One region of the Paenibacillus urinalis genome, then DNA from elsewhere that is predicted to be linked to it. Evidence: predicted binding sites of a transcription regulator. Region 1 holds the regulator's gene; each other region holds the start of a gene.
The links. Region 1 encodes Rex, which represses fermentation and respiration genes when NADH is low (regulators of the CRP and FNR family bind a similar motif). Its sites were predicted from a motif close to TTGTGAAATATTTCACAA; they were not measured.
Positions count from the first base shown of each region.

Region 2: a site for Rex is predicted at 1,246-1,263, ahead of PUW25_RS24270 (DUF1641 domain-containing protein). Genes of this name have one in related genera too.
Region 3: a site for Rex is predicted at 2,982-2,999, ahead of PUW25_RS12505 (DUF438 domain-containing protein). Genes of this name have one in related genera too.

Region 1 covers NZ_CP118108.1:3,634,078-3,645,844, reverse strand. Annotated here, with positions in the region: gene PUW25_RS16735 (CCA tRNA nucleotidyltransferase) at 1-689, shown strand, start outside; gene PUW25_RS16730 (biotin--[acetyl-CoA-carboxylase] ligase) at 679-1,659, shown strand; gene panB (3-methyl-2-oxobutanoate hydroxymethyltransferase) at 2,101-2,979, shown strand; gene panC (pantoate--beta-alanine ligase) at 2,976-3,872, shown strand; gene panD (aspartate 1-decarboxylase) at 3,865-4,248, shown strand; gene PUW25_RS16710 (hypothetical protein) at 4,341-4,970, shown strand; gene dinG (ATP-dependent DNA helicase DinG) at 5,103-7,973, shown strand; gene PUW25_RS16700 (redox-sensing transcriptional repressor Rex) at 8,018-8,677, shown strand; gene PUW25_RS16695 (amidohydrolase) at 8,664-9,965, shown strand; gene PUW25_RS16690 (cell wall elongation regulator TseB-like domain-containing protein) at 9,997-10,518, shown strand; gene PUW25_RS16685 (hypothetical protein) at 10,692-11,219, shown strand; gene PUW25_RS16680 (AAA family ATPase) at 11,212-11,767, shown strand, end outside.
Region 2 covers NZ_CP118108.1:5,230,408-5,236,980, forward strand. Annotated here, with positions in the region: gene PUW25_RS24265 (NAD(P)/FAD-dependent oxidoreductase) at 1-682, opposite strand, end outside; gene PUW25_RS24270 (DUF1641 domain-containing protein) at 719-1,153, opposite strand; gene PUW25_RS24275 (DIP1984 family protein) at 1,977-2,441, opposite strand; gene PUW25_RS24280 (hypothetical protein) at 2,624-2,776, shown strand; gene PUW25_RS24285 (cupin domain-containing protein) at 2,912-3,433, shown strand; gene PUW25_RS24290 (TVP38/TMEM64 family protein) at 3,409-4,017, opposite strand; gene PUW25_RS24295 (hypothetical protein) at 4,137-4,280, opposite strand; gene PUW25_RS24300 (transglutaminase family protein) at 4,378-5,244, opposite strand; gene PUW25_RS24305 (alpha-E domain-containing protein) at 5,252-6,253, opposite strand; partial or broken gene PUW25_RS24310 (circularly permuted type 2 ATP-grasp protein) at 6,254-6,573, opposite strand, start outside.
Region 3 covers NZ_CP118108.1:2,722,886-2,729,458, forward strand. Annotated here, with positions in the region: gene metE (5-methyltetrahydropteroyltriglutamate--homocysteine S-methyltransferase) at 1-247, shown strand, start outside; gene PUW25_RS12500 (polyprenyl synthetase family protein) at 488-2,884, shown strand; gene PUW25_RS12505 (DUF438 domain-containing protein) at 3,067-4,323, shown strand; gene PUW25_RS12510 (cupin domain-containing protein) at 4,335-4,685, shown strand; gene PUW25_RS12515 (protein adenylyltransferase SelO) at 4,884-6,356, shown strand; gene PUW25_RS12520 (hypothetical protein) at 6,483-6,573, shown strand, end outside.

The sequences.
Region 1 (11,767 bases):
TGTTGGCAGGACCATATCCTGCAAGAGGTGTCCGTCTGCTTATGGATAGTGAACTGCTCCATTATGTAAAGGCGCCAGTCAAATTATCCGGGCTGGATCGTACGGCTCTCAGTCTGTTAGATAAGCTGCCACAGGCAACAGAATTCAGATTGGGACTTCTGTTGCTGCTGCTGGGTGCAAATTCCAATGATGCGGATCAGAAGCTCAGAGCCTGGACTTACTCGGGTAAAGTGAAGGATAGAATGACGGAACTTCTTGATCTTCATGAAGCTGTTCTGAACCTTATTTCAAAGATAGTGAAGGAAGCTCAGATGGAACTTCGTAGTCGATATTTAGAAGAAGAATGGAAACGATCCGTTCTTCAGCACGGTGTTACGGCAAGTGAAGACTGGCATGCCCTTAATTCTCTGCTGCCTCAGTCATTCTATGACATGTCCAATGAGGAATATCTGCTGCTGGACGAACTGATGGAGCATGCAGCAGAATGGCGAATGGAGATGGGGATATACAGCTTGAAGGAGCTTGAGCTGTCAGGCTCTGATCTGCTTCGTGTCACTGGCCGCAAGGGTGGTCCTTGGCTGGGTGAAACGATGAATTGGCTGCTGCGGCAGGTGGTGACTGGACAACTCGTCAACAAACATGACATATTGCTTGAGGCAACAAAGAAGGTGATATCGGATGAAAAATAAGTTGCTGCTTGATTTATTTATACATTCCTCCCAAACCTTTATTTCGGGTGAGGAAATTAGCAAAAGACTGAAAATCAGCAGAACAGCGGTCTGGAAACAGATCAACCAATTGAGAGACATGGGCTATGAATTTGAGGCGGTATCTCGGAAGGGGTATCGAATGACATTTATTCCGGATTTTTATATAGAGGCTGATATTGACGTGAATCTAAACACCAAAATATTAGGCAGGAAGATCCATATTATGGATTCCACCGCTTCGACACAAGTGGATGCCATGACCCAAGCGGAGAACGGAACGGAGGAAGGGTCCCTGTTCATTGCTGAGCAGCAGACTTCCGGACGAGGCAGGCTCGGTAGAAAGTGGTTCTCTCCTTCAGGCAAAGGTATCTGGATGAGTCTCGTGCTTCGGCCGGAGCTTCCTATCCGATATATGCCTCAGCTTACACTTCTGACTGGAGTTGCTGTCTGCAAGGCTATTCGCCGCGTGACAGGAGCGGAAGCAGCGATCAAGTGGCCTAACGATATTTTGATTCACGGGAAGAAGGTATGCGGGATTCTACTGGAATCGGCGACTGAGGATAACAAAGTAAAATACTGTATTGCGGGAATTGGGATCGACGTCAATCTCTCCGCAGAAGATTATCCAGAGGAATTAACGGAGATTGCCACATCGCTCAAGCTGGAAACAGGACATACTATAAACCGAGCGCTGCTCATTGCAGAAATTCTGAATGAAATGGAGCTTCTCTACGATCGTTATACCAATGAAGGGTTCAACCCTATTCAAGTGGAATGGGAAGAGCATTCTGTATCGATCGGTCAAGCGGTGCGGACTGAGACTTTGACGGAGACCATACAAGGAGTCGCGAAACGGCTTGATCCGAGCGGAGGACTGGTTATTGCTGCACCCAGCGGTGAGGAGAGAGTAGTATATTCCGGTGAGGTTGAAATTATTAAACAGCAGTAAGCGTTTAGCTTGCTGCTGTGTCCTTTTTGAGATGGATTAGCTAAAGCACGATTCGGGTTATTCAATTAGAGAGAACCAATTTTTTAACTTTTTATAAGTAGACAATTACTTTATTTTTGGTATACTTTCTTGGTGAGGCGGTATTGATCAATCATCGAACTGCACTCGTTAGTTAGTTATCCTGAGTTTTAAACAATTAAATCGTATGCCAAGTTGTTGGATTCTGCTCTGAGCCGAAGAGGACCGAGACAGAAGGGACGATCGCAAGTGACTCTTTTTTGACTTATGGGACCTTTTTAGTTTGATACTAAAAGGTTTTTTTGTGCGTCTGGAGTAGACGCCATCCCCGTTAGATCGGCTGAAGCACATCCGTAGGATCACAGATTTTTAGACATGGCATCAAAACTTACGGTATTTTCAGAACAGAAGGGAGCCACTTGTATGGCAGCAACTAAAAAACCGCTTAATATTGTGAAAATGAAGAAAATGAAAGAAAATAAAGATCCGATTACGATGCTCACTGCATATGATTATCCTTCTGCTGTGCTGGCTGAAGAAGCTGGCGTAGATATTATCCTGGTAGGGGATTCTCTTGGAAATGCAGTACTCGGATATAATTCCACCATCCCGGTTACGATTGATGATATGGTATATCACTCCCGTGCCGTTGCAAGAGGTGCACAGAGCACGTTTATCGTAACCGATATGCCATTTATGACGTATCACGGCGGTATAGATGAGAGCCTGAAAGGTGTGCGCCGCATCATGCAGGAAGGCCATGCCCATGCGGTGAAGCTTGAAGGCGGTGCTGAAATAGCAGACACGGTGAGGGCTGTTGTGAAGGCGGGCGTACCTGTGCTTGGACACATTGGACTGACACCTCAGTCCGTGAATCAAATTGGCGGTTTCCGAGTGCAGGGGAAGGATGCTGCAGATGCCAAACGACTGCTTGAGGATGCAAAGGCACTTGAAGAAGCCGGGGCATTTGCCATCGTACTGGAGCTGGTTACCGAGGCGGTGGCCGAAGCCATTTCCAATGAACTGTCGATTCCAACGATTGGAATTGGAGCTGGACGTGGTACGGATGGTCAAGTGCTCGTCTTCCACGATGTTCTTCAATATGCATCTCCATATATGCCTAAAAGATTCGTGAAGACTTATGCAGATGTAGGTACCATTATTCGTGATAGCATCGGTAATTATGTACAGGATGTCAAAAATAAATCTTTTCCTGCTGAGGAGCATGTATTCACTGCTGAAGATGGCGTAGTTGACTCCTTATATGGAAGCAGTAAAGCAAAGGTGGAGAACAGATCATGATAACAGTTCGGAATATTGAAGAACTGCGAGCACAAATAGCCTCCATGAAAAAGAATGTTCTTGGAAAAGAACCGGCAGTTGGACTCGTACCAACAATGGGATTCCTGCATGAAGGACATGCAAGCTTGATGCGTGAAGCCAGAAAGAACAATGACATCGTTGTTCTGAGCATCTTCGTGAATCCTATTCAGTTTGGTCCGAATGAAGACTTTGAAACGTATCCACGGGATGAACAGCGGGATCTGGGGATTGCTGACAAAGAAGGAATAGACATCGTATTTATTCCGACTGTAGAAGTCATGTATCCTCATCCGACCAAGACCAAGATTAGAGTGGCTGATATTACAGACCGCCTGTGCGGCGCATCGCGCCCTGGTCACTTTGATGGTGTAACGACCGTGGTCGCGAAGCTGTTCAATATGGTTCAGCCGGACAACGCATATTTTGGAATGAAGGATGCACAGCAAGTGGCTGTTCTGTCGCAGATGGTATTAGACCTGAATATGCCGATCAATATTGTGCCTTGCCCGATTGTCCGCGAAGCAGATGGGCTTGCCCTCAGCTCACGTAACGTGTATCTGAGCTCTAAGGAGCGCAAGGAAGCACTTGCTTTGTCCCGTTCACTCAAGCTGGCTCAATGGAAGACGGAGCAGCAGGAAGATGCGACTGTGGGTCAGATTCGCAAGCTTATTATAGATGAGATCAACACGTCCGAAACGGCTGTTATTGATTATGTGGACATTTTAACTTTCCCAGGACTTGAGCCGATTGAAGATCGTGTGCAGATTACAGAGCCGGATGATGTAATTATTGCGCTGGCTGTTAAATTCGGAAAAACAAGGCTGATCGATAATCATCGGCTGCAGAAAACGGAGGTGCTCTCCCGTGTTTAGAACATTGATGAAATCTAAAATTCACCGTGCAACGGTAACGGAAGCCAACTTGAATTACGTAGGCAGCATTACCATTGATCGTAACTTGATGGAAGCTGCAGATATTCTGGAGAATGAAAAGGTTCAAATTGTGAATAACAACAATGGAGCCAGACTTGAGACTTATGTCATTCCTGGGCCGCGCGGAACAGGTACAATTTGTCTCAATGGCGCTGCTGCACGGCTGGTTCAGCCTGGAGATACGGTAATTATTATTGCTTATGCGTTGATGACGAATGAAGAAGCGGTTCAGCATAAGCCGACGGTTGTATTTGTGGACGGGGAGAATAAGCCGGTTCAAACCATGCATGAGGAAGTTCACGCAACGATTTTGTAATCCATGGAATGAAGAATGAAAAGTGCCCAAAGCGCAAAAAATGTGATTAGGTTACTGCACTAATCCATTTTGCTAAGGGTGGGATGCATGCCATGTTTCAACATCTATTTGCGGAAATGAATCAATCGCTTGATGAGATTGCCACTTACTACACCGCCGCACCCGTCGAGAAGAAACAGGAAATGCTCCAGCGATGGAACCTGCTTAAGAAAATGAGCGACGGCATTATCGACGAATGGATGTCATTTGAAGAGAAAATGGCCAAAATTCGCGAAAGTGGGATTTTCCGAGGTACGGATCCTTTCACTTCCATTCCGGAGCTGGAACTTCATGCCTTTGTTAAAGGACTTGGTTATTTTAAACTGCTTATGTATCAGCATGCTGCCGAGGAGTTTGGCAAAGTGGTGGAAGTATATCCGGATAGCCTGTTGTCGAGGCTGTACCTGGCTATGTGCTATCTCCACCTGGAACAAATGCATACCGCATCTGCGGAGCTGAATCGGATCATTCTAAGCTGTGAACAGCCTAGAATGAAGGCCATGGCATACAATGCACTTGGTTGTGTTCATGCCAAGCAAATGGAGCTCAAGCAGGCCCAGTCCTGCTTTGCCCTTGCTTTGGAACATGATCCCTCCCTGCCGGAGCCGCTCTACAATCTGGAAGCATGCCGTTCCAAAAATGCCGTGCTCCAGTACGGAACACAGCTGCTTGCCCTCTCCTAGGTACTACTGAAACAGCGCAATCGCAAAAGGCGATGTCCTGACAAGACATCGTCTTTTTGTCTGTTTCATGTTCAAAAGTCTTTTTTTTTGCTATGCTACTAAAGAGACTGTAGAAGGGAACGTTTACTCATCATGAAATTTGCTGTGCTTGATTTTGAAACAACAGGTACTCAGTCGCTTGGTGAAATTATCCAGGTTGGACTTGCCATCATAGATCATGATTATACAATTAAAGACACATTCAGCTCCTATGTGAATCCCGGCGTTCCCATTCCTCCTTTTATAACGGGGTTGACGGGAATTACGGACGATGATGTGAAGGATGCTCCTGAGCTTGAGGAAATGATGATGGAGCTCGTTCCATTGCTGGATGATGTCGTACTCGTAGGACATAATGTAAGCTTTGATTTTCACTTTTTACAAAATGCGCTTGACAGATGCGGGTACTTGCCATTTACAGGCCGGATTTTGGATACCATGGATTTCCTCAGAATTTGCTTTCCTTCCTTATCCTCCTATCAGCTGGGATATGTAGCAAGCGAATTTGGATTCACCCATGACCGTCCTCATCAGGCGGATAGTGATGCGATGGCAACAGCGCATATTTTCTTGAAGAGTCTTGAGGAGCTTAAGAGCCTGCCATTGATCACTTTGCAGCGGCTTACCGATCTATTTGCTGCGGAAGATAGTGATTTGGGCTGGTTTTTTGATGGGATTCTTACAGAAAAAGAAATGGAGCCTATTCACGATCTGGACAATCAGACCTATTATAGGCAGCTCGCTCTAAAGATCGACGATTGGTCACAGATTGCTCCGCCCAGGGATGAACATGAACCCAATCCATTAGAAAAATTAACTTTTCAGGAATTTATGGATGAGGTTCAGCTGCGTCTGAAGCAAACACTGCCTCATTATGAGGAACGCGAGTCCCAGAATATGATGTTCGCAGAAGTGACGAAGGCGATGGAAGAGGACAAGCATTTACTAATTGAAGCCGGGACAGGCACGGGTAAGTCACTCGGTTATTTGCTGCCTTCGATTTATCATAGTGTCAGACAGGAGACGAAGGTAACAGTAAGCACACATACGATCAATCTTCAGGAGCAGCTTCGTGAGCGGGATATTCCGCTCCTCACGGAGGTGGTTCCTTTTCCGTTCAAAGCAGCTGTGTTTAAAGGCAGAGGACATTACCTGTGTCTGCGTAAATTTGAGCAAAAGCTGAACAACAAGGAGTTTGTAACTCCGAAGGAGGACGTATTTACTGCTGCGCAGATGCTTGTATGGCTCACGCAAACCGAAACCGGAGATGATGAGGAGCTCAATCTGAGTCATCGCGGCGGCGATTTTTGGGAGACTGTACAAAGCGATTCGGATTCCTGCCTGGGACGAAGCTGCCCTTGGTTTAAGAAATGCTTCTATCATCGTGCAAGACATGAGGCGGGCATTGCTGATGTAGTCATCACCAATCATTCCAAGCTGTTTACGGACGTTAAGGCTAGTCACCAATTGCTTCCTGCTTATGAGCATCTCGTCATAGATGAGGCGCATCAATTCGAGGAGGTCGCCGGTAAGCATCTTGGAATGCATATGAAATATTTCACGGTGGTTCATGCGCTTACCCGATTATTTAAAGATAGTCGGAACGGTCAATTCCCAGCTCTGCGTCAAAAAATAGCGCAGTCCAGTCATGAGCAAATGGTGGAGTGGACCTCTGCCATTGATCAGCTGTTCCCATCCGCTCTGGAAGCGAAGGAAGCCTGGGACCAGCTCAGTGAGATGCTGTTCAGCTTACTGCCAGAACGAAGTGATGCTGCCCCTGGAGAAGCAGGACAGTTTACACTAAGACTGAAGCCGCAGAACAAACCAAAGAAATGGGATAAGCTCGCTGCGGTTGAGAATCAGTTCTATGTGACCGTATCCGAATTGGTTCGGAAGGCAGATAAGGTCCTTAGTGAAGTAAGGGAAGATCTCGATGACTATACGGCCGACAGCCTTATCACTGACGTAACAGGGCTTGTTAAGGATCTAGCTGGCTTCAAAGACCAATTAAGACATTTCATGCGCCTTGATGATGCAGGGACCGTATATTGGCTGGAAGCCAGCGGACAATTCAAGAGCAAGTCGCTTCAGCTGTATGCCGTTCCTGTAGATGTAAGTCCTCAGCTGAAGGAAATGTTCTTTGATAAGAAGCGAAGCGTTATTTTAACCTCTGCTACTTTATCGGTAGATAAATCGTTCCAGTTTATGATAGATCAGCTCGGATTGACCGAAGCACAGGAGCAGCAGAGGTTGCTCACATCACAGCTTCCATCTCCTTTTAATTACCGGGAACAAGCCCTTCTTGTAGTTCCGCGTGATTTTCCAAGTGTGAAGGGCAGTGTGGGTGATGATCACTTTGTCAGTATGCTCGTCAAGTCTCTGTCAGAGGCCGCGCAGGCGACTAAGGGCAGAATGCTTGTCCTGTTTACCTCTTACAAGATGCTGAGACAGGTACATGAGCCGCTGAAGGAAGCTTTGGCTTCAAGTGATATTTCTGTGTTTGGACAAGGGGTGGACAGTGGAAGCAGGACGAAGCTGACGAGAAGATTCCAGGAGGCCAAAGCTTCTGTACTGCTTGGAACGAGCAGCTTCTGGGAAGGTGTCGATATTCCAGGAGAAGCTTTATCCTGTTTGGCTATTGTACGTTTGCCCTTCCAGCCGCCTAACCATCCAGTTGTCGAAGCCAAGAGCGAGCTGCTGCAGGCGGAGAAGAAGAATCCGTTTATGAAGCTCTCCGTACCGCAGGCGGTTATACGGTTTAAGCAAGGTTTTGGAAGACTGGTGCGGACCGCTAAGGACCGAGGCATCGTTATCGTGTATGATACAAGAGTGATTGAATCGTATTATGGCAAGTACTTTTTATATTCCCTGCCAGGTCCTAAAATGGAGCATATGACAACGGACAAGATGGTTCCGCGTATAAGCGAGTGGTTAGAGGAACATATAACGAATGAAGAGAAGTAATATTAAGCACGGACACTGCTTGCAGGTGTGAGGGGGAATTATAATTGAAGTCGGACAAAATTTCAGAGGCTGTTGTAAGAAGACTGCCTGTATATCTGCGTTATTTACAAGAGCTGTACAAAAGAGAAGTGACCACAGTATCGTCACAGGAGCTTGGTCTCAGACTGGATTTGAATCCAGCGCAAATTCGTAAGGACCTCGCTTATTTCGGGGATTTTGGACGCAAGGGTATCGGCTATGATGTGGCATATCTCATCGATAAGATCAGACAAATATTGAAGCTGGATCAACAGATCAATGTGGCACTTGTCGGTGCCGGTAATCTGGGTCATGCCTTGTCGAACTATAATCGATATGTAAAAGACAATATGAAGATTGTCGCTGTATTTGATTCCCAGCCCTCGAAGATTGGCTCCAAGATTAATACACTGACGGTTCTGCCTATGGAAGAGCTGGTGAAGACAGTGAAAGATCTGAGCATTAGAATCGGCATTATAACGGTTCCGGATTCGGAAGCTCAGCGTGTGGCGGACTATCTGGTGGAGGCGGGAGTCGAAGCGATCCTTAATTTTGCCCCGATTATTATCAAGGCGCCTGCTCATATCCGGATTCATACAGCGGACTTCACTACAGATCTGCTTAGTCTGGCTTATTATCTAGAGAACGAAGCAGGGAAAGAGGAGGAAGAGGATGTCAAGTCATAAGTGGCTCATCAAGAACGGCAAATTTGCGGTAAGCGATCCTGAATGGCGAATCGTCAGCGGTTATATGCTGATTGAGGATGACCGCATTTCATATATAGGCGAAGATCTGCCCGAAGGAACAGAGGGCATTCCAGTTCATGACGGCAAGCATCAGCTGTTTATTCCTGGCCTTATTAATACGCATGGTCATGCCGCAATGTCCCTACTACGCGGCTATGGCGATGATCTTGCCCTTCAGGTCTGGCTTCAAGAAAAAATGTGGCCAATGGAGGAAAAGTTCACAGCTGAGGATGTCTACTGGGGAACCTCGCTATCTGTGCTGGAAATGCTGAGAGGCGGCACTACCGCCTTTCTTGATATGTATGACCAGATGAATCAGGTGGCAAAAGTAGCAGAGGAGTCGGGCATTCGCGCAAGTCTGATGCGGGGAGCGATTGGCTTCGGCTCAGATGAGCTGCGTGCTTTCAAGCTGAAGGAAGCAATGACCTTTGCCCGGGAATGGCATAATCAGGCTGACGGACGCATCACGACGATGCTGTCACCACATTCGCCATATACTTGCGGACCAGAGTTTATTGAGAAGTTTGTAGAAGCGGCACATGAGCTGGACTTGCCGCTGCATACACATATGTCTGAAACGGCCGCTGAAGTAGAACAGAATGTAAAAGAGTATGGACTGCGTCCAGTAGCGCATCTGGAGAAGCTCGGCTTCTTCTCTAGACCTTCTCTCGTGGCTCATGCCGTGCATTTGACGGATGAAGAAATAGAGGTGCTTGCCAAATACAATGTGGCAGTGGCTCATAATCCTGGAAGCAATCTGAAGCTGGCGAGCGGTGTTGCGCGAGTACCTGAGCTGTTAAAAGCAGGGGTTGTTGTGTCCCTTGCCACAGACGGTGCAGCAAGCAACAATAATTTGGATATGTTTGAGGAAATGCGTCTAGCTGCATTGATTCACAAAGGAGTCAGCGGTGATCCAACCGCCGTACCTGCTACTGAAGCACTTCGTATGGGAACAGAATATGGAGCGAAATCCATCTACGTCAAGGACACAGGAGTGCTGGCGCCAGGCAAAAAAGCGGATTTCATTGCAATAGACCTGGATCAAGCTCATTTCCTGCCTTACACCGATTTGATATCACATGTCATCTATTCTGCGAGCAGCAAGGATGTTCAACATGTCTGGGTGGATGGTAAGCAATTAGTTAAGAACGGTGAGATGCTCACGTTGGATGAAGAACGGATTAAACGCGAAGCACAAGCTGCTTTCGAAGGACTGACGTCCCGCTGATTGATGCTGGGGGCAAGAAGGGAGTTCAGCCTTGAGAAAAAAAAGAAAGTGGATCCTCATAAGTATTGTGGCTTTTATACTCGTGCTCTTAGGCATTTATATATTTTATGAATATGTAATGAAGGATACATGGGTAGAAGAAGAAGCTGCAATCGCTATTGCGAAAGAAAAAGAAGACCTGGTTACAGTAACGAAGACGCAAAAATCGGTCTGGTCTGAGGATGCCATTTATTGGACAATTGAAGGTGTAAATGCGGATAATGAGCCCATTATGGTATGGGTACAGTACGGTACTGACAAGAAGCCAAAGACAGATGAAAAGAGTGTACACAGCGAGAAGATTGAAGAAGGAACGTCTGAGGAAGAAATGCGCTCCAAGATCAGCTCACAGCTGCCTGGAATTGAAATCGTCAGACTGCAGCCGGCAGTTTATGATGAGACGTATGTCTGGCAGTTATTTTATAAAGAGAATGATCGTTACTACTATCGCTTCTATCGTTTCAGTGATGGAACCGAGCTAGAGGAAGGATTTCAGCTTCCGGTCAAAGAATAATGCACTCAAAAAATACCCTGAAGTGGTCTCCATTGGCCATTTCGGGGTTATTTGGATTGGAAACTTTGAAAAATAATTCATAGTTTAGATTTGGACCGCTGTATATGGTATGCTATATCTATATCCCATTTTGATAGGAATAGAGTGGGTAAAATAGATGAGGAGGTTGTCACTTGAAATTACGTCCTATTCGGATAGCAATTACAGTTATGGTTACGGCTACGCTGCTGTTTGGAGGATGGTTTGTGTACCGTCAGGTGGCCCTTGAGAAGCCAATCGAAAAGTTGGTTGCCGAGTATGACGGCGTAAACGATGTTCAATTAGATATTAACCAGAATCAAGTTGTTTTGAATCTCGATCTCGAACCGAATACCAATATAAGAGGTCTTGTTGATTATATCCGCACAGATGGCAAGGAGCTTCTGAACGGTAGAACGATGCAGCTGGAGGTTAAGGATCATTCGACGGAAACGCTTGATGATTTCTGGTCCAGCGCTTTATTTACCGTCGCTGAAGCGATGGAGACTAGACAATACACGCAAATTCCTGAGAAGCTGAAGGAAATGAGCGAAGGCAGCATCCAGGTTGACTATGATATTGATAATGAGAACGTATATGTAAGCCTGTCAGATGGAGAAGCAAGCAAGTATATTATTCTGCCGAGACAGCCGGCTACGATGGGAGTGTGGCCTAATGCCTAATTGGTTGAAGGAGATTTTAATCGGGGTCGTTCCGGTCGTACTTCTTTTTCTGGTCTTTATAGGAGTTAATATTATTCCAGTACTGCTTATTGCCCTGCTTGCAGGGGGCGTGGTGTTCCTGATGCAGACACGCGGCGGACTCGCGGTCGGTGCCAGCAGTGAGAAGAAGCGCAAGAAGGCTGGTCCCGCCAAGCTTACCTTCGAGGAAATTGGAGGACAGGACAGCGCCAAGCAGGAGCTCCGTGAAGCGCTGGACTTTTTGGTTAGACATGAAGAAATTCAGAAGTTTGGCATTCGCCCACTAAAGGGTATTTTGCTGACAGGCCCTCCGGGTACGGGGAAGACACTGATGGCGAAGGCGGCTGCACATTACACCAATTCTGTATTTATTGCAGCTGCCGGCAGTGAGTTTGTTGAAATGTATGTTGGTGTCGGGGCAGGACGTATCCGTGAATTATTTAAAGATGCCAGAGCTCGGGCTGCCAAGGAAAACAAAGAAAACGCCATTATTTTTATTGATGAGATCGATGTCATCGGCGGCAAAAGAG
Region 2 (6,573 bases), 1.6 Mb from region 1:
CAACGATGAATTTCACGCCGCGTTTCTCAAGGCTTGTTTGTGCACGCTCAACCAGCTCTGGAGGGAATCCTGCCAGAATCGAAGGACCTGCTTCTACGCTGTAGAGCTCCACTTCGCTGCGGTTGATGCCTTTTTGTTTACAAACTTCAGTAAGCACGTCTGCATACTCACCAACAAGCTCGATACCTGTCAAGCCGCCGCCGCCGATAACGATGGTAGCGTCTTTTTTCTCGCCTGTTTTCTTGTATGCATCCAGACGAGCTTCCACGTGAGCGCGAATATTGTTCGCCTCTTCAACCGATTTCAGCGTAAAGCTGTAATCTTGAAGTCCTGGAATACCGAAGAATGCTGTTTCACTACCCAAAGCGACAACGAGGTAGTCATAGCTATAGATGGTTCCGCTCTTCATTGTGACTTTGTTCTCGTCAGGCTTGATTTCGGCAACCGTATCAATTTTAAGATTCACGTCTTTACCGCGGAGCAGCTTCTCAAGTGGAAGAGCAACAGCCTTCTCTTTGATTGTACCTGCAGCCAGACGATGCAATTCTGTAATGATTTGGTGAGTCGGGAAACGGTTCACAACCGTAATGGTTGCTTCTTCAGCAGTCAGGTATTGACGCGCTGCAAGTGCGCTCAGCAATCCGCCGTAGCCGCCGCCCAGGATCAAAATTTGCTTCGACATATCCATCCTCCGTTCTTACTTTCGTATGAAAAAATCTTAGTCTTGTTTGTTTTGCTGACGCTCGTTCAAGATGCTCAAGAAAGCTTGAGCAAAACGAAGCGTATGTTGTACGTTAGGGTCCTTCAGCATTTTGAGCATGCCGAACAAGCCAACAGAAGACTGTTCCGCATGAGCGCGATCGCCAGCTTCGATGGCTGCAGAAGCAACACCTTTTGCTTTTTCTACTACTGGAGTAGTAAATTCGCCAAAGGCAACTTTCATGTCGTTTACGAATACTTGGTCCTTCGCCAGCCCTTGAGCAAAGTCATAAGCTGTAGTCATTGCAGTTACCATTTCAGCCAGTTTAGGCAAGTTCTCAACCAGAACAGTAAGAGACTCCTGAACCTCCGGCTTCATCAATTGATCGAGCACATCATTTTGTGCTTGAGGAGCACCTGTAGCAGGTACTTCTTGTTGCGTCGGTTGTGACATAAGAGAACGTCCTCCTTTACTTTGGGTTATAAGCCCGCTCGCCTGACATTTCTGCTAAGCAATCTAGTCGATCAAGGAACTACATGATTGTAATGTAACAATTTTCACACAAAGAAAGAGCCGATGCCACTAAGGGCGGCTCAGGCAGCTCTACAGCAGAAGTGTGATGTATTCCATGGATCTATTGCAGACACGAATATGATCATTCCATCGCAATAACAAACTTACCGAACAGGTCATAAAAACGGATCCTATACCCTAATATTACACTTCTTACACGTGAACATGAGATAAATATTTTGGCAATTGTGAATACCTTGTGAACATTGTAACAAATACACCTTTTTTGTCAATACGACGTGCAATAGCCTGTTCTCCATCCATGAATTCACTTTTTCTCATATTTGCTACTATATGCGGTGTCAAAGAGCATGCTGATCACTATATGTATCAACGTATACCGCTTAAAATTTCCATAAAGTTTTATTCTCACTCATGTTAATTTTTAACTCGCCCAAATCCTCCAAAATAAAAAGACGGCTCATGCCTTCTCGCACGAACCGTCTTATCATCTCGGTATTGTCCCCTGGCCCGCCCTCGCCATTACCTGAAAAATCAGCATTTGGTCATAACATTAACAATTACATGTGATATGTACACTGTACTGGGGATAATTTGTGATGAATGGAGTCCCCGGCTCTCGTCGATTTTTTATCAAATGGGTTCCAAGACCTTGCCTGCCTTGGTAGGCTTATGCTCGCTTTCTTCAGGAAGGCTACCAACTTACCGATGCTCTACTTAAAGCATGCTGTCACTTCCGTTATTACGCTGTCGTGATCAGCTCTGTCGTCCAGTTCTTCTCCTGGATCTTCGTATCTAATACACGGTGAGCCTTTGCAAGTTCGTCAACCTGCTTCTGCAGCTTCTTGTGGTCAACCGTGGTAACGAACTTGATCTCGGATCTGCTTGTCCGCTCCAGACGAATGGTTGCTTGCCTGATGACATCATACAGCACATCCCGATGCTTCACATAATTCTCACGCAGTGCAAGCGCATCCGCGATACTGATGCCCGTGTCGAGCAGGGTTTGAGAGTTGGTGCGATTGATATCTTGAACCAGCTTCGTATATTGGCTCAAGCTCTCCTCCAGTTCAGCAAATAACTCGGCAGGATCTTCGGCAGGCGGCTCCCCCTCCTGCACTCTGACGACACCTTCCAGACGAAATCTTAATTGTTGTATTTTAGTTTGTATATCCGAACGTAATATAAGTGCTTCTGCGAGTTTCATAGGATACCTCCACAGTTAATATCTCTGCTATTTTATCCTACTAAGTTATTTTATTCCATATGTAACTTCTATTATATAAGTTTATTACCGATATCAGATAGGCCCGTCTCAGCTTCATGTTTGCCTTTCTACAGACCGGGTATGTAATAACTATATCCATGATGAACAAGGAGGCGTTCACGATGAAACAGCAATCAAGCGAAGAGGTACGCAATCAATTGGACAAGGAGAAGGACTCCAAGGAGCAGGTAGACAAAATGAAAAAGCATGAGGACGTGGAGCCTCAAGCCGAGAACTGGAATCCCCGATCTGAGGACAATCTGAAGCAGTCTTAATCTGCTAAAAGGATTAGAATAAGTGCATTAACGTTATCGTATACTGCACCTGCAAGCCATGACCAGAGGTTATCCCTTGTTCATGGCTTGTTTCATATATGAGCTTTAACAGCGAACAGAAGGAGGAAAACTCACATGGCACATACCGAATTTAAGACACGGGCTTATCGTTTCAAGGATGATGGCATCATCCCAAACCACCCGAACTTACCTGTTCTCTTATATCCGAGCGTTCTAAGAGGGAGAGAAGAGGAGATGGAAGCCCTATTCAACAGCCACAATTGGCAGAACACCTGGACAGGCGGTGTATTCCCTTATCATCATTATCACAGCAACACACATGAGGTTCTCGGTGTGATCAGCGGATCGGTCAAGCTGCAGCTTGGCGGTGAGCAAGGGATCGTGGTCACTGCGGCAGCCGGGGATGTGATCGTTCTTCCTGCCGGTACTGGCCATAAGAGGATTGAAGCAAGCCGTGAGTTTCAGGTGGTTGGTGGTTATCCCGATGGCATCGAATATGACACCTATACAGGCGAATCCGGAGAGCGGCCCAAAGTACTTCAGGACATCAAGCAAGTTCCCTTGCCCGATCAAGATCCGGTATTTGGAAAGAGCGGACCGCTCCACACCTATTACCGATTAGAAGATTCAGTGTAATAAGCTTCTATCCTTTTGCTTGCCACAATCGTCAAAATGATGAATATGACGACGCCAACCAGAATAAGCGGATGCTGGATAATCTCCTCCAGGTTGGTACCAATATAAGTCACATAAAATATCATGATTCCTTTGCCAAGCCCTGCCGCGAGCAGGAAGAGACCGGGGCGCATCTGAGCTGCGCCTGCTGCCATGTTCACCAGCACAAACGGTCCCATCGGGAACATCCCCAGCAGGAACACATAGCTGAACGCATTGCGCTGTATCCAGCGTAAGCTCTTCTGAACCTTGGGCTTCTGTGCCCAGCGCTGGATGTAGGAAGTCATCGCAATTCTGCGAATAATCAGAAAAGTTAGGAAGCTGCCTCCCACCAGGCCAATCCAGGAGTAGATGAATCCAGCCCAGCCATACACAACCCCGTTCGCTCCCACGATCAGCAGGGTTGGCAGCGGCGGGATAAAGGATTTCAGAAATGTGATCAGAATTCCGGGCAGCGGTCCATAGGAACGAAACTGTTCAAGCAGCATGATGATATTTTCTTCCGTGAAAAAGGACATGATATCCGAGACGGACCAACTGTACATTTAGGAGCCTCCCAGGTATTCTGGTAAATTTTAAAGATAGTATAGCTTAAACCTCGCGATTAAAACATCGCTGTCCATAAAAAAACCTGCCCCTCGGCAGGTTCTACATTATATTTATTCTATGCCGGATCATATCCCGCTTCCTGCTCATGATCTGCTTGCAGCACTTGATCTGCCTGAATCTGACTGCACTCGTGTAATATATGTTCAACATGCTCCAATACATCGTTTAATGATTTACCACAAATATGACATTTCATCATGTTATCACCTATTCTCTATTGTACCTTTGATATATCCTCCTCTTATTAACCGTGAAGCATCCATACGAAACGATTCCCTCTCGCTTCAGTCTTGCGGCTAATCATGTCGTTCGTTTGCATCCAGCAGCTGTACAGATACACCGACATCCAGAGTAGACTCTCCGCCCCGATACTTTCCTTGCAGAGGACTTACATCTGCATAATCACGGCCCGTACCCACTCTTATATGATTGGATAGTGCCTCCACATTGTTCGTCGGATCAAGACCTGCCCAGCCAATGCCAGGCACCATCACCTCAACCCACGCATGCGAAGCAGCATCTCCCTTCAGTGCCGAATCTTCTCCTACGTACAGATAACCACTCACATAACGTGATGGAATGCCACTGGCCCGCAGAATTCCCAGCATAACGTGAGAAAAATCCTGACAGACCCCTCTACTGTGCTCAAAAGCCGCCTCGGCCGTTGTTTCTACGTCAGTAGAGTCTTTATCATAGATGAAGCTGCTGTACAAATAATCCATCACTTGTAATGCATAGCTGAGCGGATCCTTCATGCTCCCCGCTACCTTCTGAACAGCTCGAATCTGCTCCATATTAAGCTTGGTATACGCGGTCTCCACCAGATAAGCACCATAATGCTCTTTATATAAAGGAGACTCAAACAACGTCTTCATCTCAGAGGAGTACCGAATATCCTGCAAAAAAGGACTCCGCTGCACCGTCACAATGGAGGTAGCAACGACCTCCAGAGAGGTATGGGGCTCAGCAATGAAGAATTCTTCCACATAATTCCCCCACACATCCTCATGCCCCTTCGTCATTGCCGAAGGATGGATATCGGTGCGATATGATATCAGCTGCTGGCACTCATCCTCGAGTGGTCGCAGCCGTATTGTATTCATGCTCTGATCAACCGGAGCGTCGTATTTAAACGTGTTGGTATGCACAATTTTGTATTTCATCGCTTCTCTATTCTCCTGCGTAGTGAAATTGAAACTGCCGCTCTCCTGTATCCATTAAATAATAAGTTCTCGAGAACACATGGCCGATCTCCTTGCACTTCTCTTGAAATTGACTAAGGAAGAAGTCCAGCTCCGGTCCCCTCAGCTCCGTAATATGGACCTCATCCAGCATACCCAGCAGATCATCAAGGGAAGCATACATCTCCCAGGAATAATGAGATACCCTGCCATACTCCAGAATTTGAACAGACTCCCGTACCTGGCTTATGCAGTAGCGGATCGATTTGGGATAGGCTTCATCCGCAACGAGAAAGCTGAGAATCGGCCCAGGCTCCATGGCCGGTGGATGGCGCTTCAGAAATGCCTCATACCCATTTGCGAATTGCAGGGCCAGACGCCAGTAATAGGATTCGCCTTGTCCTCTGCAGGCCGGATCTGCATAGATATAACTGCTTACAACATCCAGAATCCGGGCTGTCTTCTCTGCTTGCTCAAGCCATTTACCAACATTGATCATATGATAGGCAGGTCCGCGTGACATCGAAGATTCGATAATTCCTCTCGCAGTAAGGGAAGCAATCTTCGTCCGCTCCAGGCAGCGTCTCACCTCTCTGCTGTCGATATCTTCTCCTCTGTTCATCCTGTTCATATCCAGATAAACATCGTTCCAGATCTCCCAGAGATCATCGGGGAGCTGAGTCCTCGTCATTCTTGCATTCTCCCTGGCATATTGGACACAGTTCATCAAAGAATTGGGATTGGCCCTTGCGAAGACAAGCTGGTGAATAAGTGCTTGATCCGCCCCCGTGGGTTCTTGCATCGCTTCATGAAACAGATCGGTCCGGGCGCATATTTCGAAGATCATCTCCCAGTCATGCTTGGCAAGAATCTCTTCCTCTGAGGCTTCCAGCATCTGAATGAATTGTACATTCAGTATACGCGCATTGCTCTCTGCCCGCTCAATGTTGCGGGACATCCAATATAAGCAATCTGCCACTCTGCTCAGCATCTATACCTCTCCTCCCTCTTTCCGCAGAATCCATGTATCCTTTCCACCGCCGCCTTGCGAGGAATTAACGACAAGTGACCCCTCTCCTTAAGAGCAACTCGTGAGAGTCCGCCAGGGAGCACATGCGTGTTCCGGCCCCGGATAACGAATACGCGCAAATCGACATGACACGGGTAAAAACGTTCGTTCTGAAAGGACGGTGCTCTGGATAAGCGAATGGTGGGCTGAGCGATATACTGATGTGGCTGCTGCCTAATTTTGTACCTGAACCTATCGATCTCTTCGCCTGTAGCATGCGGTCCAATCAGCATATCATAGCC
Region 3 (6,573 bases), 910 kb from region 1:
GGATAATACTTACAAGCTGGGCATTGGACTTGGTGTCTACGATATTCACAGCCCGCGTGTTCCGAAGGTAGAAGAAATGACCTCTATGATTGACCGTGCTCTGCGCGTGCTGGACCCTAAATTATTCTGGATCAATCCCGATTGTGGTTTGAAAACAAGAGGAACCGAAGAAACGGTACAATCACTGAAGCATATGGTGGAAGCAACCAAAGCAGCTCGTGAAAAATACGAGGTTTCCATTAAGTAAAAGAATAAAGGTTATATTTCGTACGCAGCATTAAGAACCTGGCATCCAGCCAGGTTCTTTTTTGTATTATTGCTTGAAGGATGATAATTTATAATAGTAAGTATATATTCTGAAGTTACTTACCTCGGAGAAAAACATTCATTTGTAACCCATCAGCTCGTAATACGTATAGGAACAAAGAGAAATGATGATATCTATAATTATTTATATACAATACAGAAACTGAGGTTAGACAACGAAATGATTAAGCAATATACAGATCAAGCAGAGACATGGTACCTGCAGTCCGAACAGAAGGCGGCAGCGTATTTTGAACTTCTACAGCAGCAAGTATCCGATAAGAGTTATGTATCTGCGCTGACGGATGATTTCAAAGTGTGGAAGAAGAAGCATATTCATCGACGTTCGATATGGTCTTTTTTTTCGCAGAGCAATCAGAAGATGGATGCCAGCAATTATCATAAATACCTATCTTACTTGAATATAACGGGTAAATTAGACGATTATTTAAATCGCAGTGTATCTTATTTTTACTTAAGAGATATGGGCAAATATCTGGATTCTCCGGATACCGAGCATAAGGTGCAGCAGATGGTGACCACGATTAAACGTCATTTGATTGAACCGAAGAATAGTCAGGAGAAGGGAAATTCACAACCGGATTTCGTGAGCTTGGCATCTTTTTATCGGTGGGCTCAGAAGGAAGGGGTTGAGCCGGCAGCTATTTGGGTGATGAATAAGCTCAGCAGCGTCTCCTCCCACATCCCTGAGCAGATGAATGCAGAGCAAGCTCAGCGCAAGCTGATTAAGATTATATTTGGCGTTGTGATGCACGTTCTGGATGATATGGAGGGCGATACACTGCCTGCAGAACGGGCAAGGAGAATTGATGAAGCATTAAGACTCGGATATTCCTATGGCCTGACTTATCCTTACATTGACGATCTGCTCGATTCCGAGACGTTAAGCATACAGGAGAAGGAGAGGTACGCTCATTTTATTCGAACGGCACTGCTTACAGGAAAAGTCCCTGCACTACATATACAAGAATGGTCAGGAGCTAATGCAAAACTCATTGAATTTATTCATTCTGAGCTTAAGGAAGCATTTGATTATATTAAAAATTATCAACGGCCTGAGTCGATAAATACTTTTTTTGAGCAATCCTATGTGTTCTTTGAGTCTCAGGACATTGACCGTGTAAAAAGCCTTGAGTACACAAGCTACACCAATGAAGAGCTGTACCTACCTGTCATTCTCAAATCTTCCTCGTCCCGGCTCATTGTTCGTTCCGTCATCAGTGCTCCTGAGGATGAAGGATTTGATTATCGAACCTTTTACTATGGGATCTACAATCAGCTGGCGGATGATTTCGCGGATATGTTCGAAGACTTAGAGGATGGAGCGGTTACGCCATATACGTACTATCTAACACACCGGGATCATAGAACAGATTTGGTTAACCCTTTTGAGTTATACTGGGCGGTGATCTCGAACCTGATTCACAATGTATACAAGTCTGATCCGAAGACGAGAGAAGTGATATTAGATCGGGCCATTAATGGTTTGAAGCGCTGCAAGAAGCGTGTCGGTCAACAAAAATACAATGAAATCATGCAGATTTTTTCTTCCGGGCATCCGGAGTTTAACCAGCTCATTCAGTACATGGTGGACAAAGCAGAAGACGTTGACTTCTTCGACAAATTGCTGCGAGATGAGATGCTGAGCGTGATGAAGCATGATCAATCCGAGAAAGAAAAGTTTCTAGAGACGCTAAACTCAGCTCAGAACGAAATTAATCGTGTGCTTGAGATCACGAAGCCTGAACACATCTCTCCGATGAAGGAGCCGCTCATCGATGCTGCCAACTACAGTCTTGAAGGAGGAGGCAAGCGTCTGCGCCCGCTGCTAGCCTGGGTTATGGGTGTTAATGAATATGGTCTGGAGTATCCTTCCCTTGTCCCGCTCCTTCGATCGCTGGAGTATATGCATACGGCTTCCTTGATCTTCGACGATCTTCCATCACAGGATAATGCGGCTACCCGCAGAGGGCGGGCTACACTGCATGAGGTGCACAGCAGCGCTACAGCAGAGTTAACCGGTCTGTTCCTAATTCAAAAAGCCACAGAGGAGCAAACCTCCCTGCATCAATTCGATCCAGCTTCGGTGCTCTCCCTGATTCAGTACTCCTCCCAAAAGGCAGGGGAAATCTGTATGGGGCAAGCGATGGACTTGAATTCCAAGGGGAAGCCGCTGACACTTGCGGAGCTTGATATGATCTGTTTCTACAAAACAGGGATTGGATTTGAAGCCTCCTTGGTGATGCCGGCAATTCTTGCTAAGGCGAATGAAGCTGAAGTGAATCTGCTCAAAAAATACGCTTACCATGCAGGTATTGCCTTTCAGATTAAGGATGATCTGCTTGACGTCGAAGGGGATGTAGAGGCACTAGGAAAGCCGATCCAACAGGATGTTGAGAATAATAACTCCACCTTTGTCACTGTGCTAGGTAAGGAAGGTGCCAGCAAGATGATGTGGGACCATTATTGCAACGCTATTGAAGCTCTTAATGAGATGCCGAAGAAGACAGATTTTCTGAAGCATTTGCTCGACTACATTATTAATCGGAACAATTAAATTAGAAATACAAGAACGAAGCTGTATAGAACTTAACAGCAGGGTCGGCGAATAAACGCCGGCTCTTTTTTTATTATTCAAAATGATGCCTCATTCCTTGTGATTGTAATCACAAGGAATCATCTTGGCTAATGATAATTTGAGATTAGATTCATTAGGAAACTTGTATAGGAGTGAGAGATATGAGTGAATTGATTAACAATCGTGAGATCAAAGAAGCTGTCGGCCATTCTAAGCGGATAAGTATGCTGAGAGAAATCATTTTGGATCTGCATCATGGGAAGAGTGCCGAGGAGGTAAAGGCAAGATTTAATTCGGCTGTTGGAGAAATTTCAGTTAGTGAAATATCAGAGCTTGAGCGGGTGCTCATGGAGGAGGAAGGCATTCCGGTCAGCGAAGTACAACGTTTATGCAGTGTACATGCCGCCGTATTTAAAGGTTCAATCCAAGATATTCACAGACCTAGCTCTCCAGAGGAGCAGCCAGGGCATCCCGTGCATACCTTCAAAATGGAAAATCGAGAAATCGATCAGCTGGTTAATTTTAATATTGCGCTGCATCTGGATCATTTTCTCAAAGATCAGTATGAAAGCAATCGTCTCAAATTGCTAGAGGATCTTAGTCTCCTGTATGATGTCGACAAGCATTACAGCCGGAAAGAGAATTTGCTCTTTCCTTTTTTAGAGAAATATGCGATATACGGACCCACTAAGGTGATGTGGGCTGTTGATGATGGCATTCGAATTGGGATTAAAGAACTCAAAGCCAAATTAACAGATTTCGATGGCAATACGGAGATGTTCTTAGGTCTCGCCGAACGAGTCATGAAAGAAGTTACCGAGATGATCTATAAGGAAGAACATATATTACTGCCGATGGCCTTAGACAAATTAACAGAGGATGAATGGCTTCAGATCGCAGCACAAAGTGATGAAATCGGTTATTGCCTGATTGTACCAGATCGTAAGTGGATTCCTGAAAGGGCGACTGAACCCGGAGCAGCAAGCATGGAAGGCGAGCATGAGACGTTACAAGAAGGTTATGTTCGAATGAGTACAGGTGTGTTATCCGTAAAACAGATGGAAGCACTGATGAATCATCTGCCTGTGGATCTGACTTTTATTGATGAGAATGATATCGTCCGATATTTCTCACACGGTAAAGAACGGATTTTTGCGCGCACCAAAGCAGTGATCGGCCGAACGGTTCAAAATTGCCATCCCCCGCAAAGTGTGCATGTAGTGAACCAACTATTGGATGATTTCAAAGCAGGGAATAAGGATGTTGAAGATTTCTGGATACCGGTCAAAGACAAATTTGTATATATTCGATATTTCGCAGTAAGGGATGAAGAAGGTACCTATCTGGGAACGCTCGAATTCACGCAAAATATTAAACCAATTCAAGAGCTTACAGGATCAAAGCGGATCTTATCTTAATTATGAGGAGTGTGGCGAAGTTGATTAGAACAAACCTGAAGCAATATCAAGAATATCAGGAGCATAAATTTACAAAACGGATCATTAACAAGGAGAAAGAAAATGTTATCTTCTTACTGAACTTCAGTCCTGGTGCAGAGCTGCCAGCTCATCGGCATCCGAATGCGAACGTCTACATTTTGGTGCTGAATGGAGAAGGTGTCATCACAAGTGATGGAGCTGACGTGTTGGTAAAATCGGGTGATGTGATCCACATCGATGGAGAAGAGATGCTGTCATTTCAAAACGGTGCAGAGTCCTACTCTAGCTTGTATGTCGTCCTTACCAAAATCCCGGATGAACAATATGGTTTCAATATCTAACGGGTTTCTTTCTGAATTTAAAATGTAAAATAACACTTTTGGATCTAAAGGACTTTCTGCATGTTTTTTGGTAAACTTAGGAGTAAGCATTTGAGCTTTGATACAGTTCAATGCGAGATGCACTTGCGGATAAGTTTGACTTTGCCGTAAACAATACAGAAGTGGTGTTTTCATTTTGATGAGAATATAGGTGACAAGATGACAAATATGAATGCAAGCAAGGATGCAGGCTGGAACTTTGATCAGAGCTATTCCCGACTGCCGAATCTGCTATATAAACCTACAGAACCTTCTAAAGTTAAAGCTCCAAGCATTGTTATATTAAACAAACCGCTGGCGAAGTCACTGGGGTTAAATCCAGATTTGTTAAACAGTGAGGAAGGCGCAGCCATTCTCGCAGGCAATATCCTCCCCGAGGGAGCTTTACCCATCGCTCAGGCGTATGCTGGACATCAATTCGGGCACTTCAACATGCTTGGGGACGGCCGAGCCATTCTGTTAGGAGAACAATTGACACCAGACGGTGAGCGTTTAGACATTCAGCTAAAAGGAGCGGGAAGAACGCCCTTCTCCAGAGGCGGTGATGGCAGAGCGGCGCTCGGACCGATGCTGCGAGAATACATTATTAGTGAAGCTATGCACGGGCTTGGAATAGCCACAACACGCAGTCTTGGCGTTGTCGCAACCGGTGAACCTGTGTATCGTGAGAGCGTGCTGCCTGGCGCAGTACTCACCCGTGTTGCAGATAGTCATCTTCGTGTCGGAACCTTCCAATTTGTGAGAAATTGGGGGAGTATAGAGGATCTGCGAGCACTGGCTGATTATACTTTAATTAGGCATTATGCTGATGTAGAGCAGGATGAAGGACGATATTTGAATCTCCTGAAGAAAGTGGTGGAACAACAAGCATCACTCATCGCCAAATGGCAGTTGGTCGGCTTTATTCACGGGGTTATGAATACGGACAATATGGCCCTGAGCGGAATTACGATCGATTACGGTCCGTGTGCCTTTATGGATACATATGACACGGCAACCGTATTCAGCTCCATCGATCGAGAGGGCCGCTATGCATATGGCAATCAGCCTCAGATCGGAGCTTGGAACTTGGCACGTTTTGCTGAAACGCTGCTCCCCCTCCTGCACGAGGATGAAGCTGCAGCCGTGAAGATGGCCGAAGAGACATTATCGGAATATTTCAGCTTATTTCATCAGAACTGGTTGTCGGGTCTACGATCTAAGCTCGGTATATTTAATGAAGAACCAGAAGATGAGGCTTTAATAGCTGAACTGCTGGAAATGATGCAAGAGCATCAGGCGGATTATACGAATACCTTCCGTGCATTGACTTTGAATCAACTGGCTGGTCAAGTCATGTTTGATACGCAAGAGTATAAGGAATGGCATTCCAAATGGCAGAAGCGTCTAGAGCGGCAAGAAGAGAGCAAGAATGAGACTCAAGCATTAATGAAGAGAAATAATCCTGCCGTAATCCCTCGGAACCATAGAGTAGAGGAAGCGCTGGAAGCCGCCGTAGAGGATGAAGATCTGTCCGTGATGGAGCAGTTATTGGAGGTTCTAGCTGATCCGTATGCCTATTCCAAGGAACAAGAGGAATATGCCATACTGCCTCCGAAGGATTGTGCTTATCAAACCTTTTGCGGGACTTAAATTTAGAATTATTTCACGAATGGATTCAAAATGCCGATATATATAGAATCAATGAGGAGCATGCATTTCACCTAATTGGTAAATGTGTGCTTTTTTATGTCCTGATCGCGAGAGGATGGGTAAACAATGTTAATAGACAAGATCAGTGAGTTTGTTCTATTGGAGAGTATGGTGATGATTCGGACGCGGGATCATACATTCGGAGGACGTATTACAT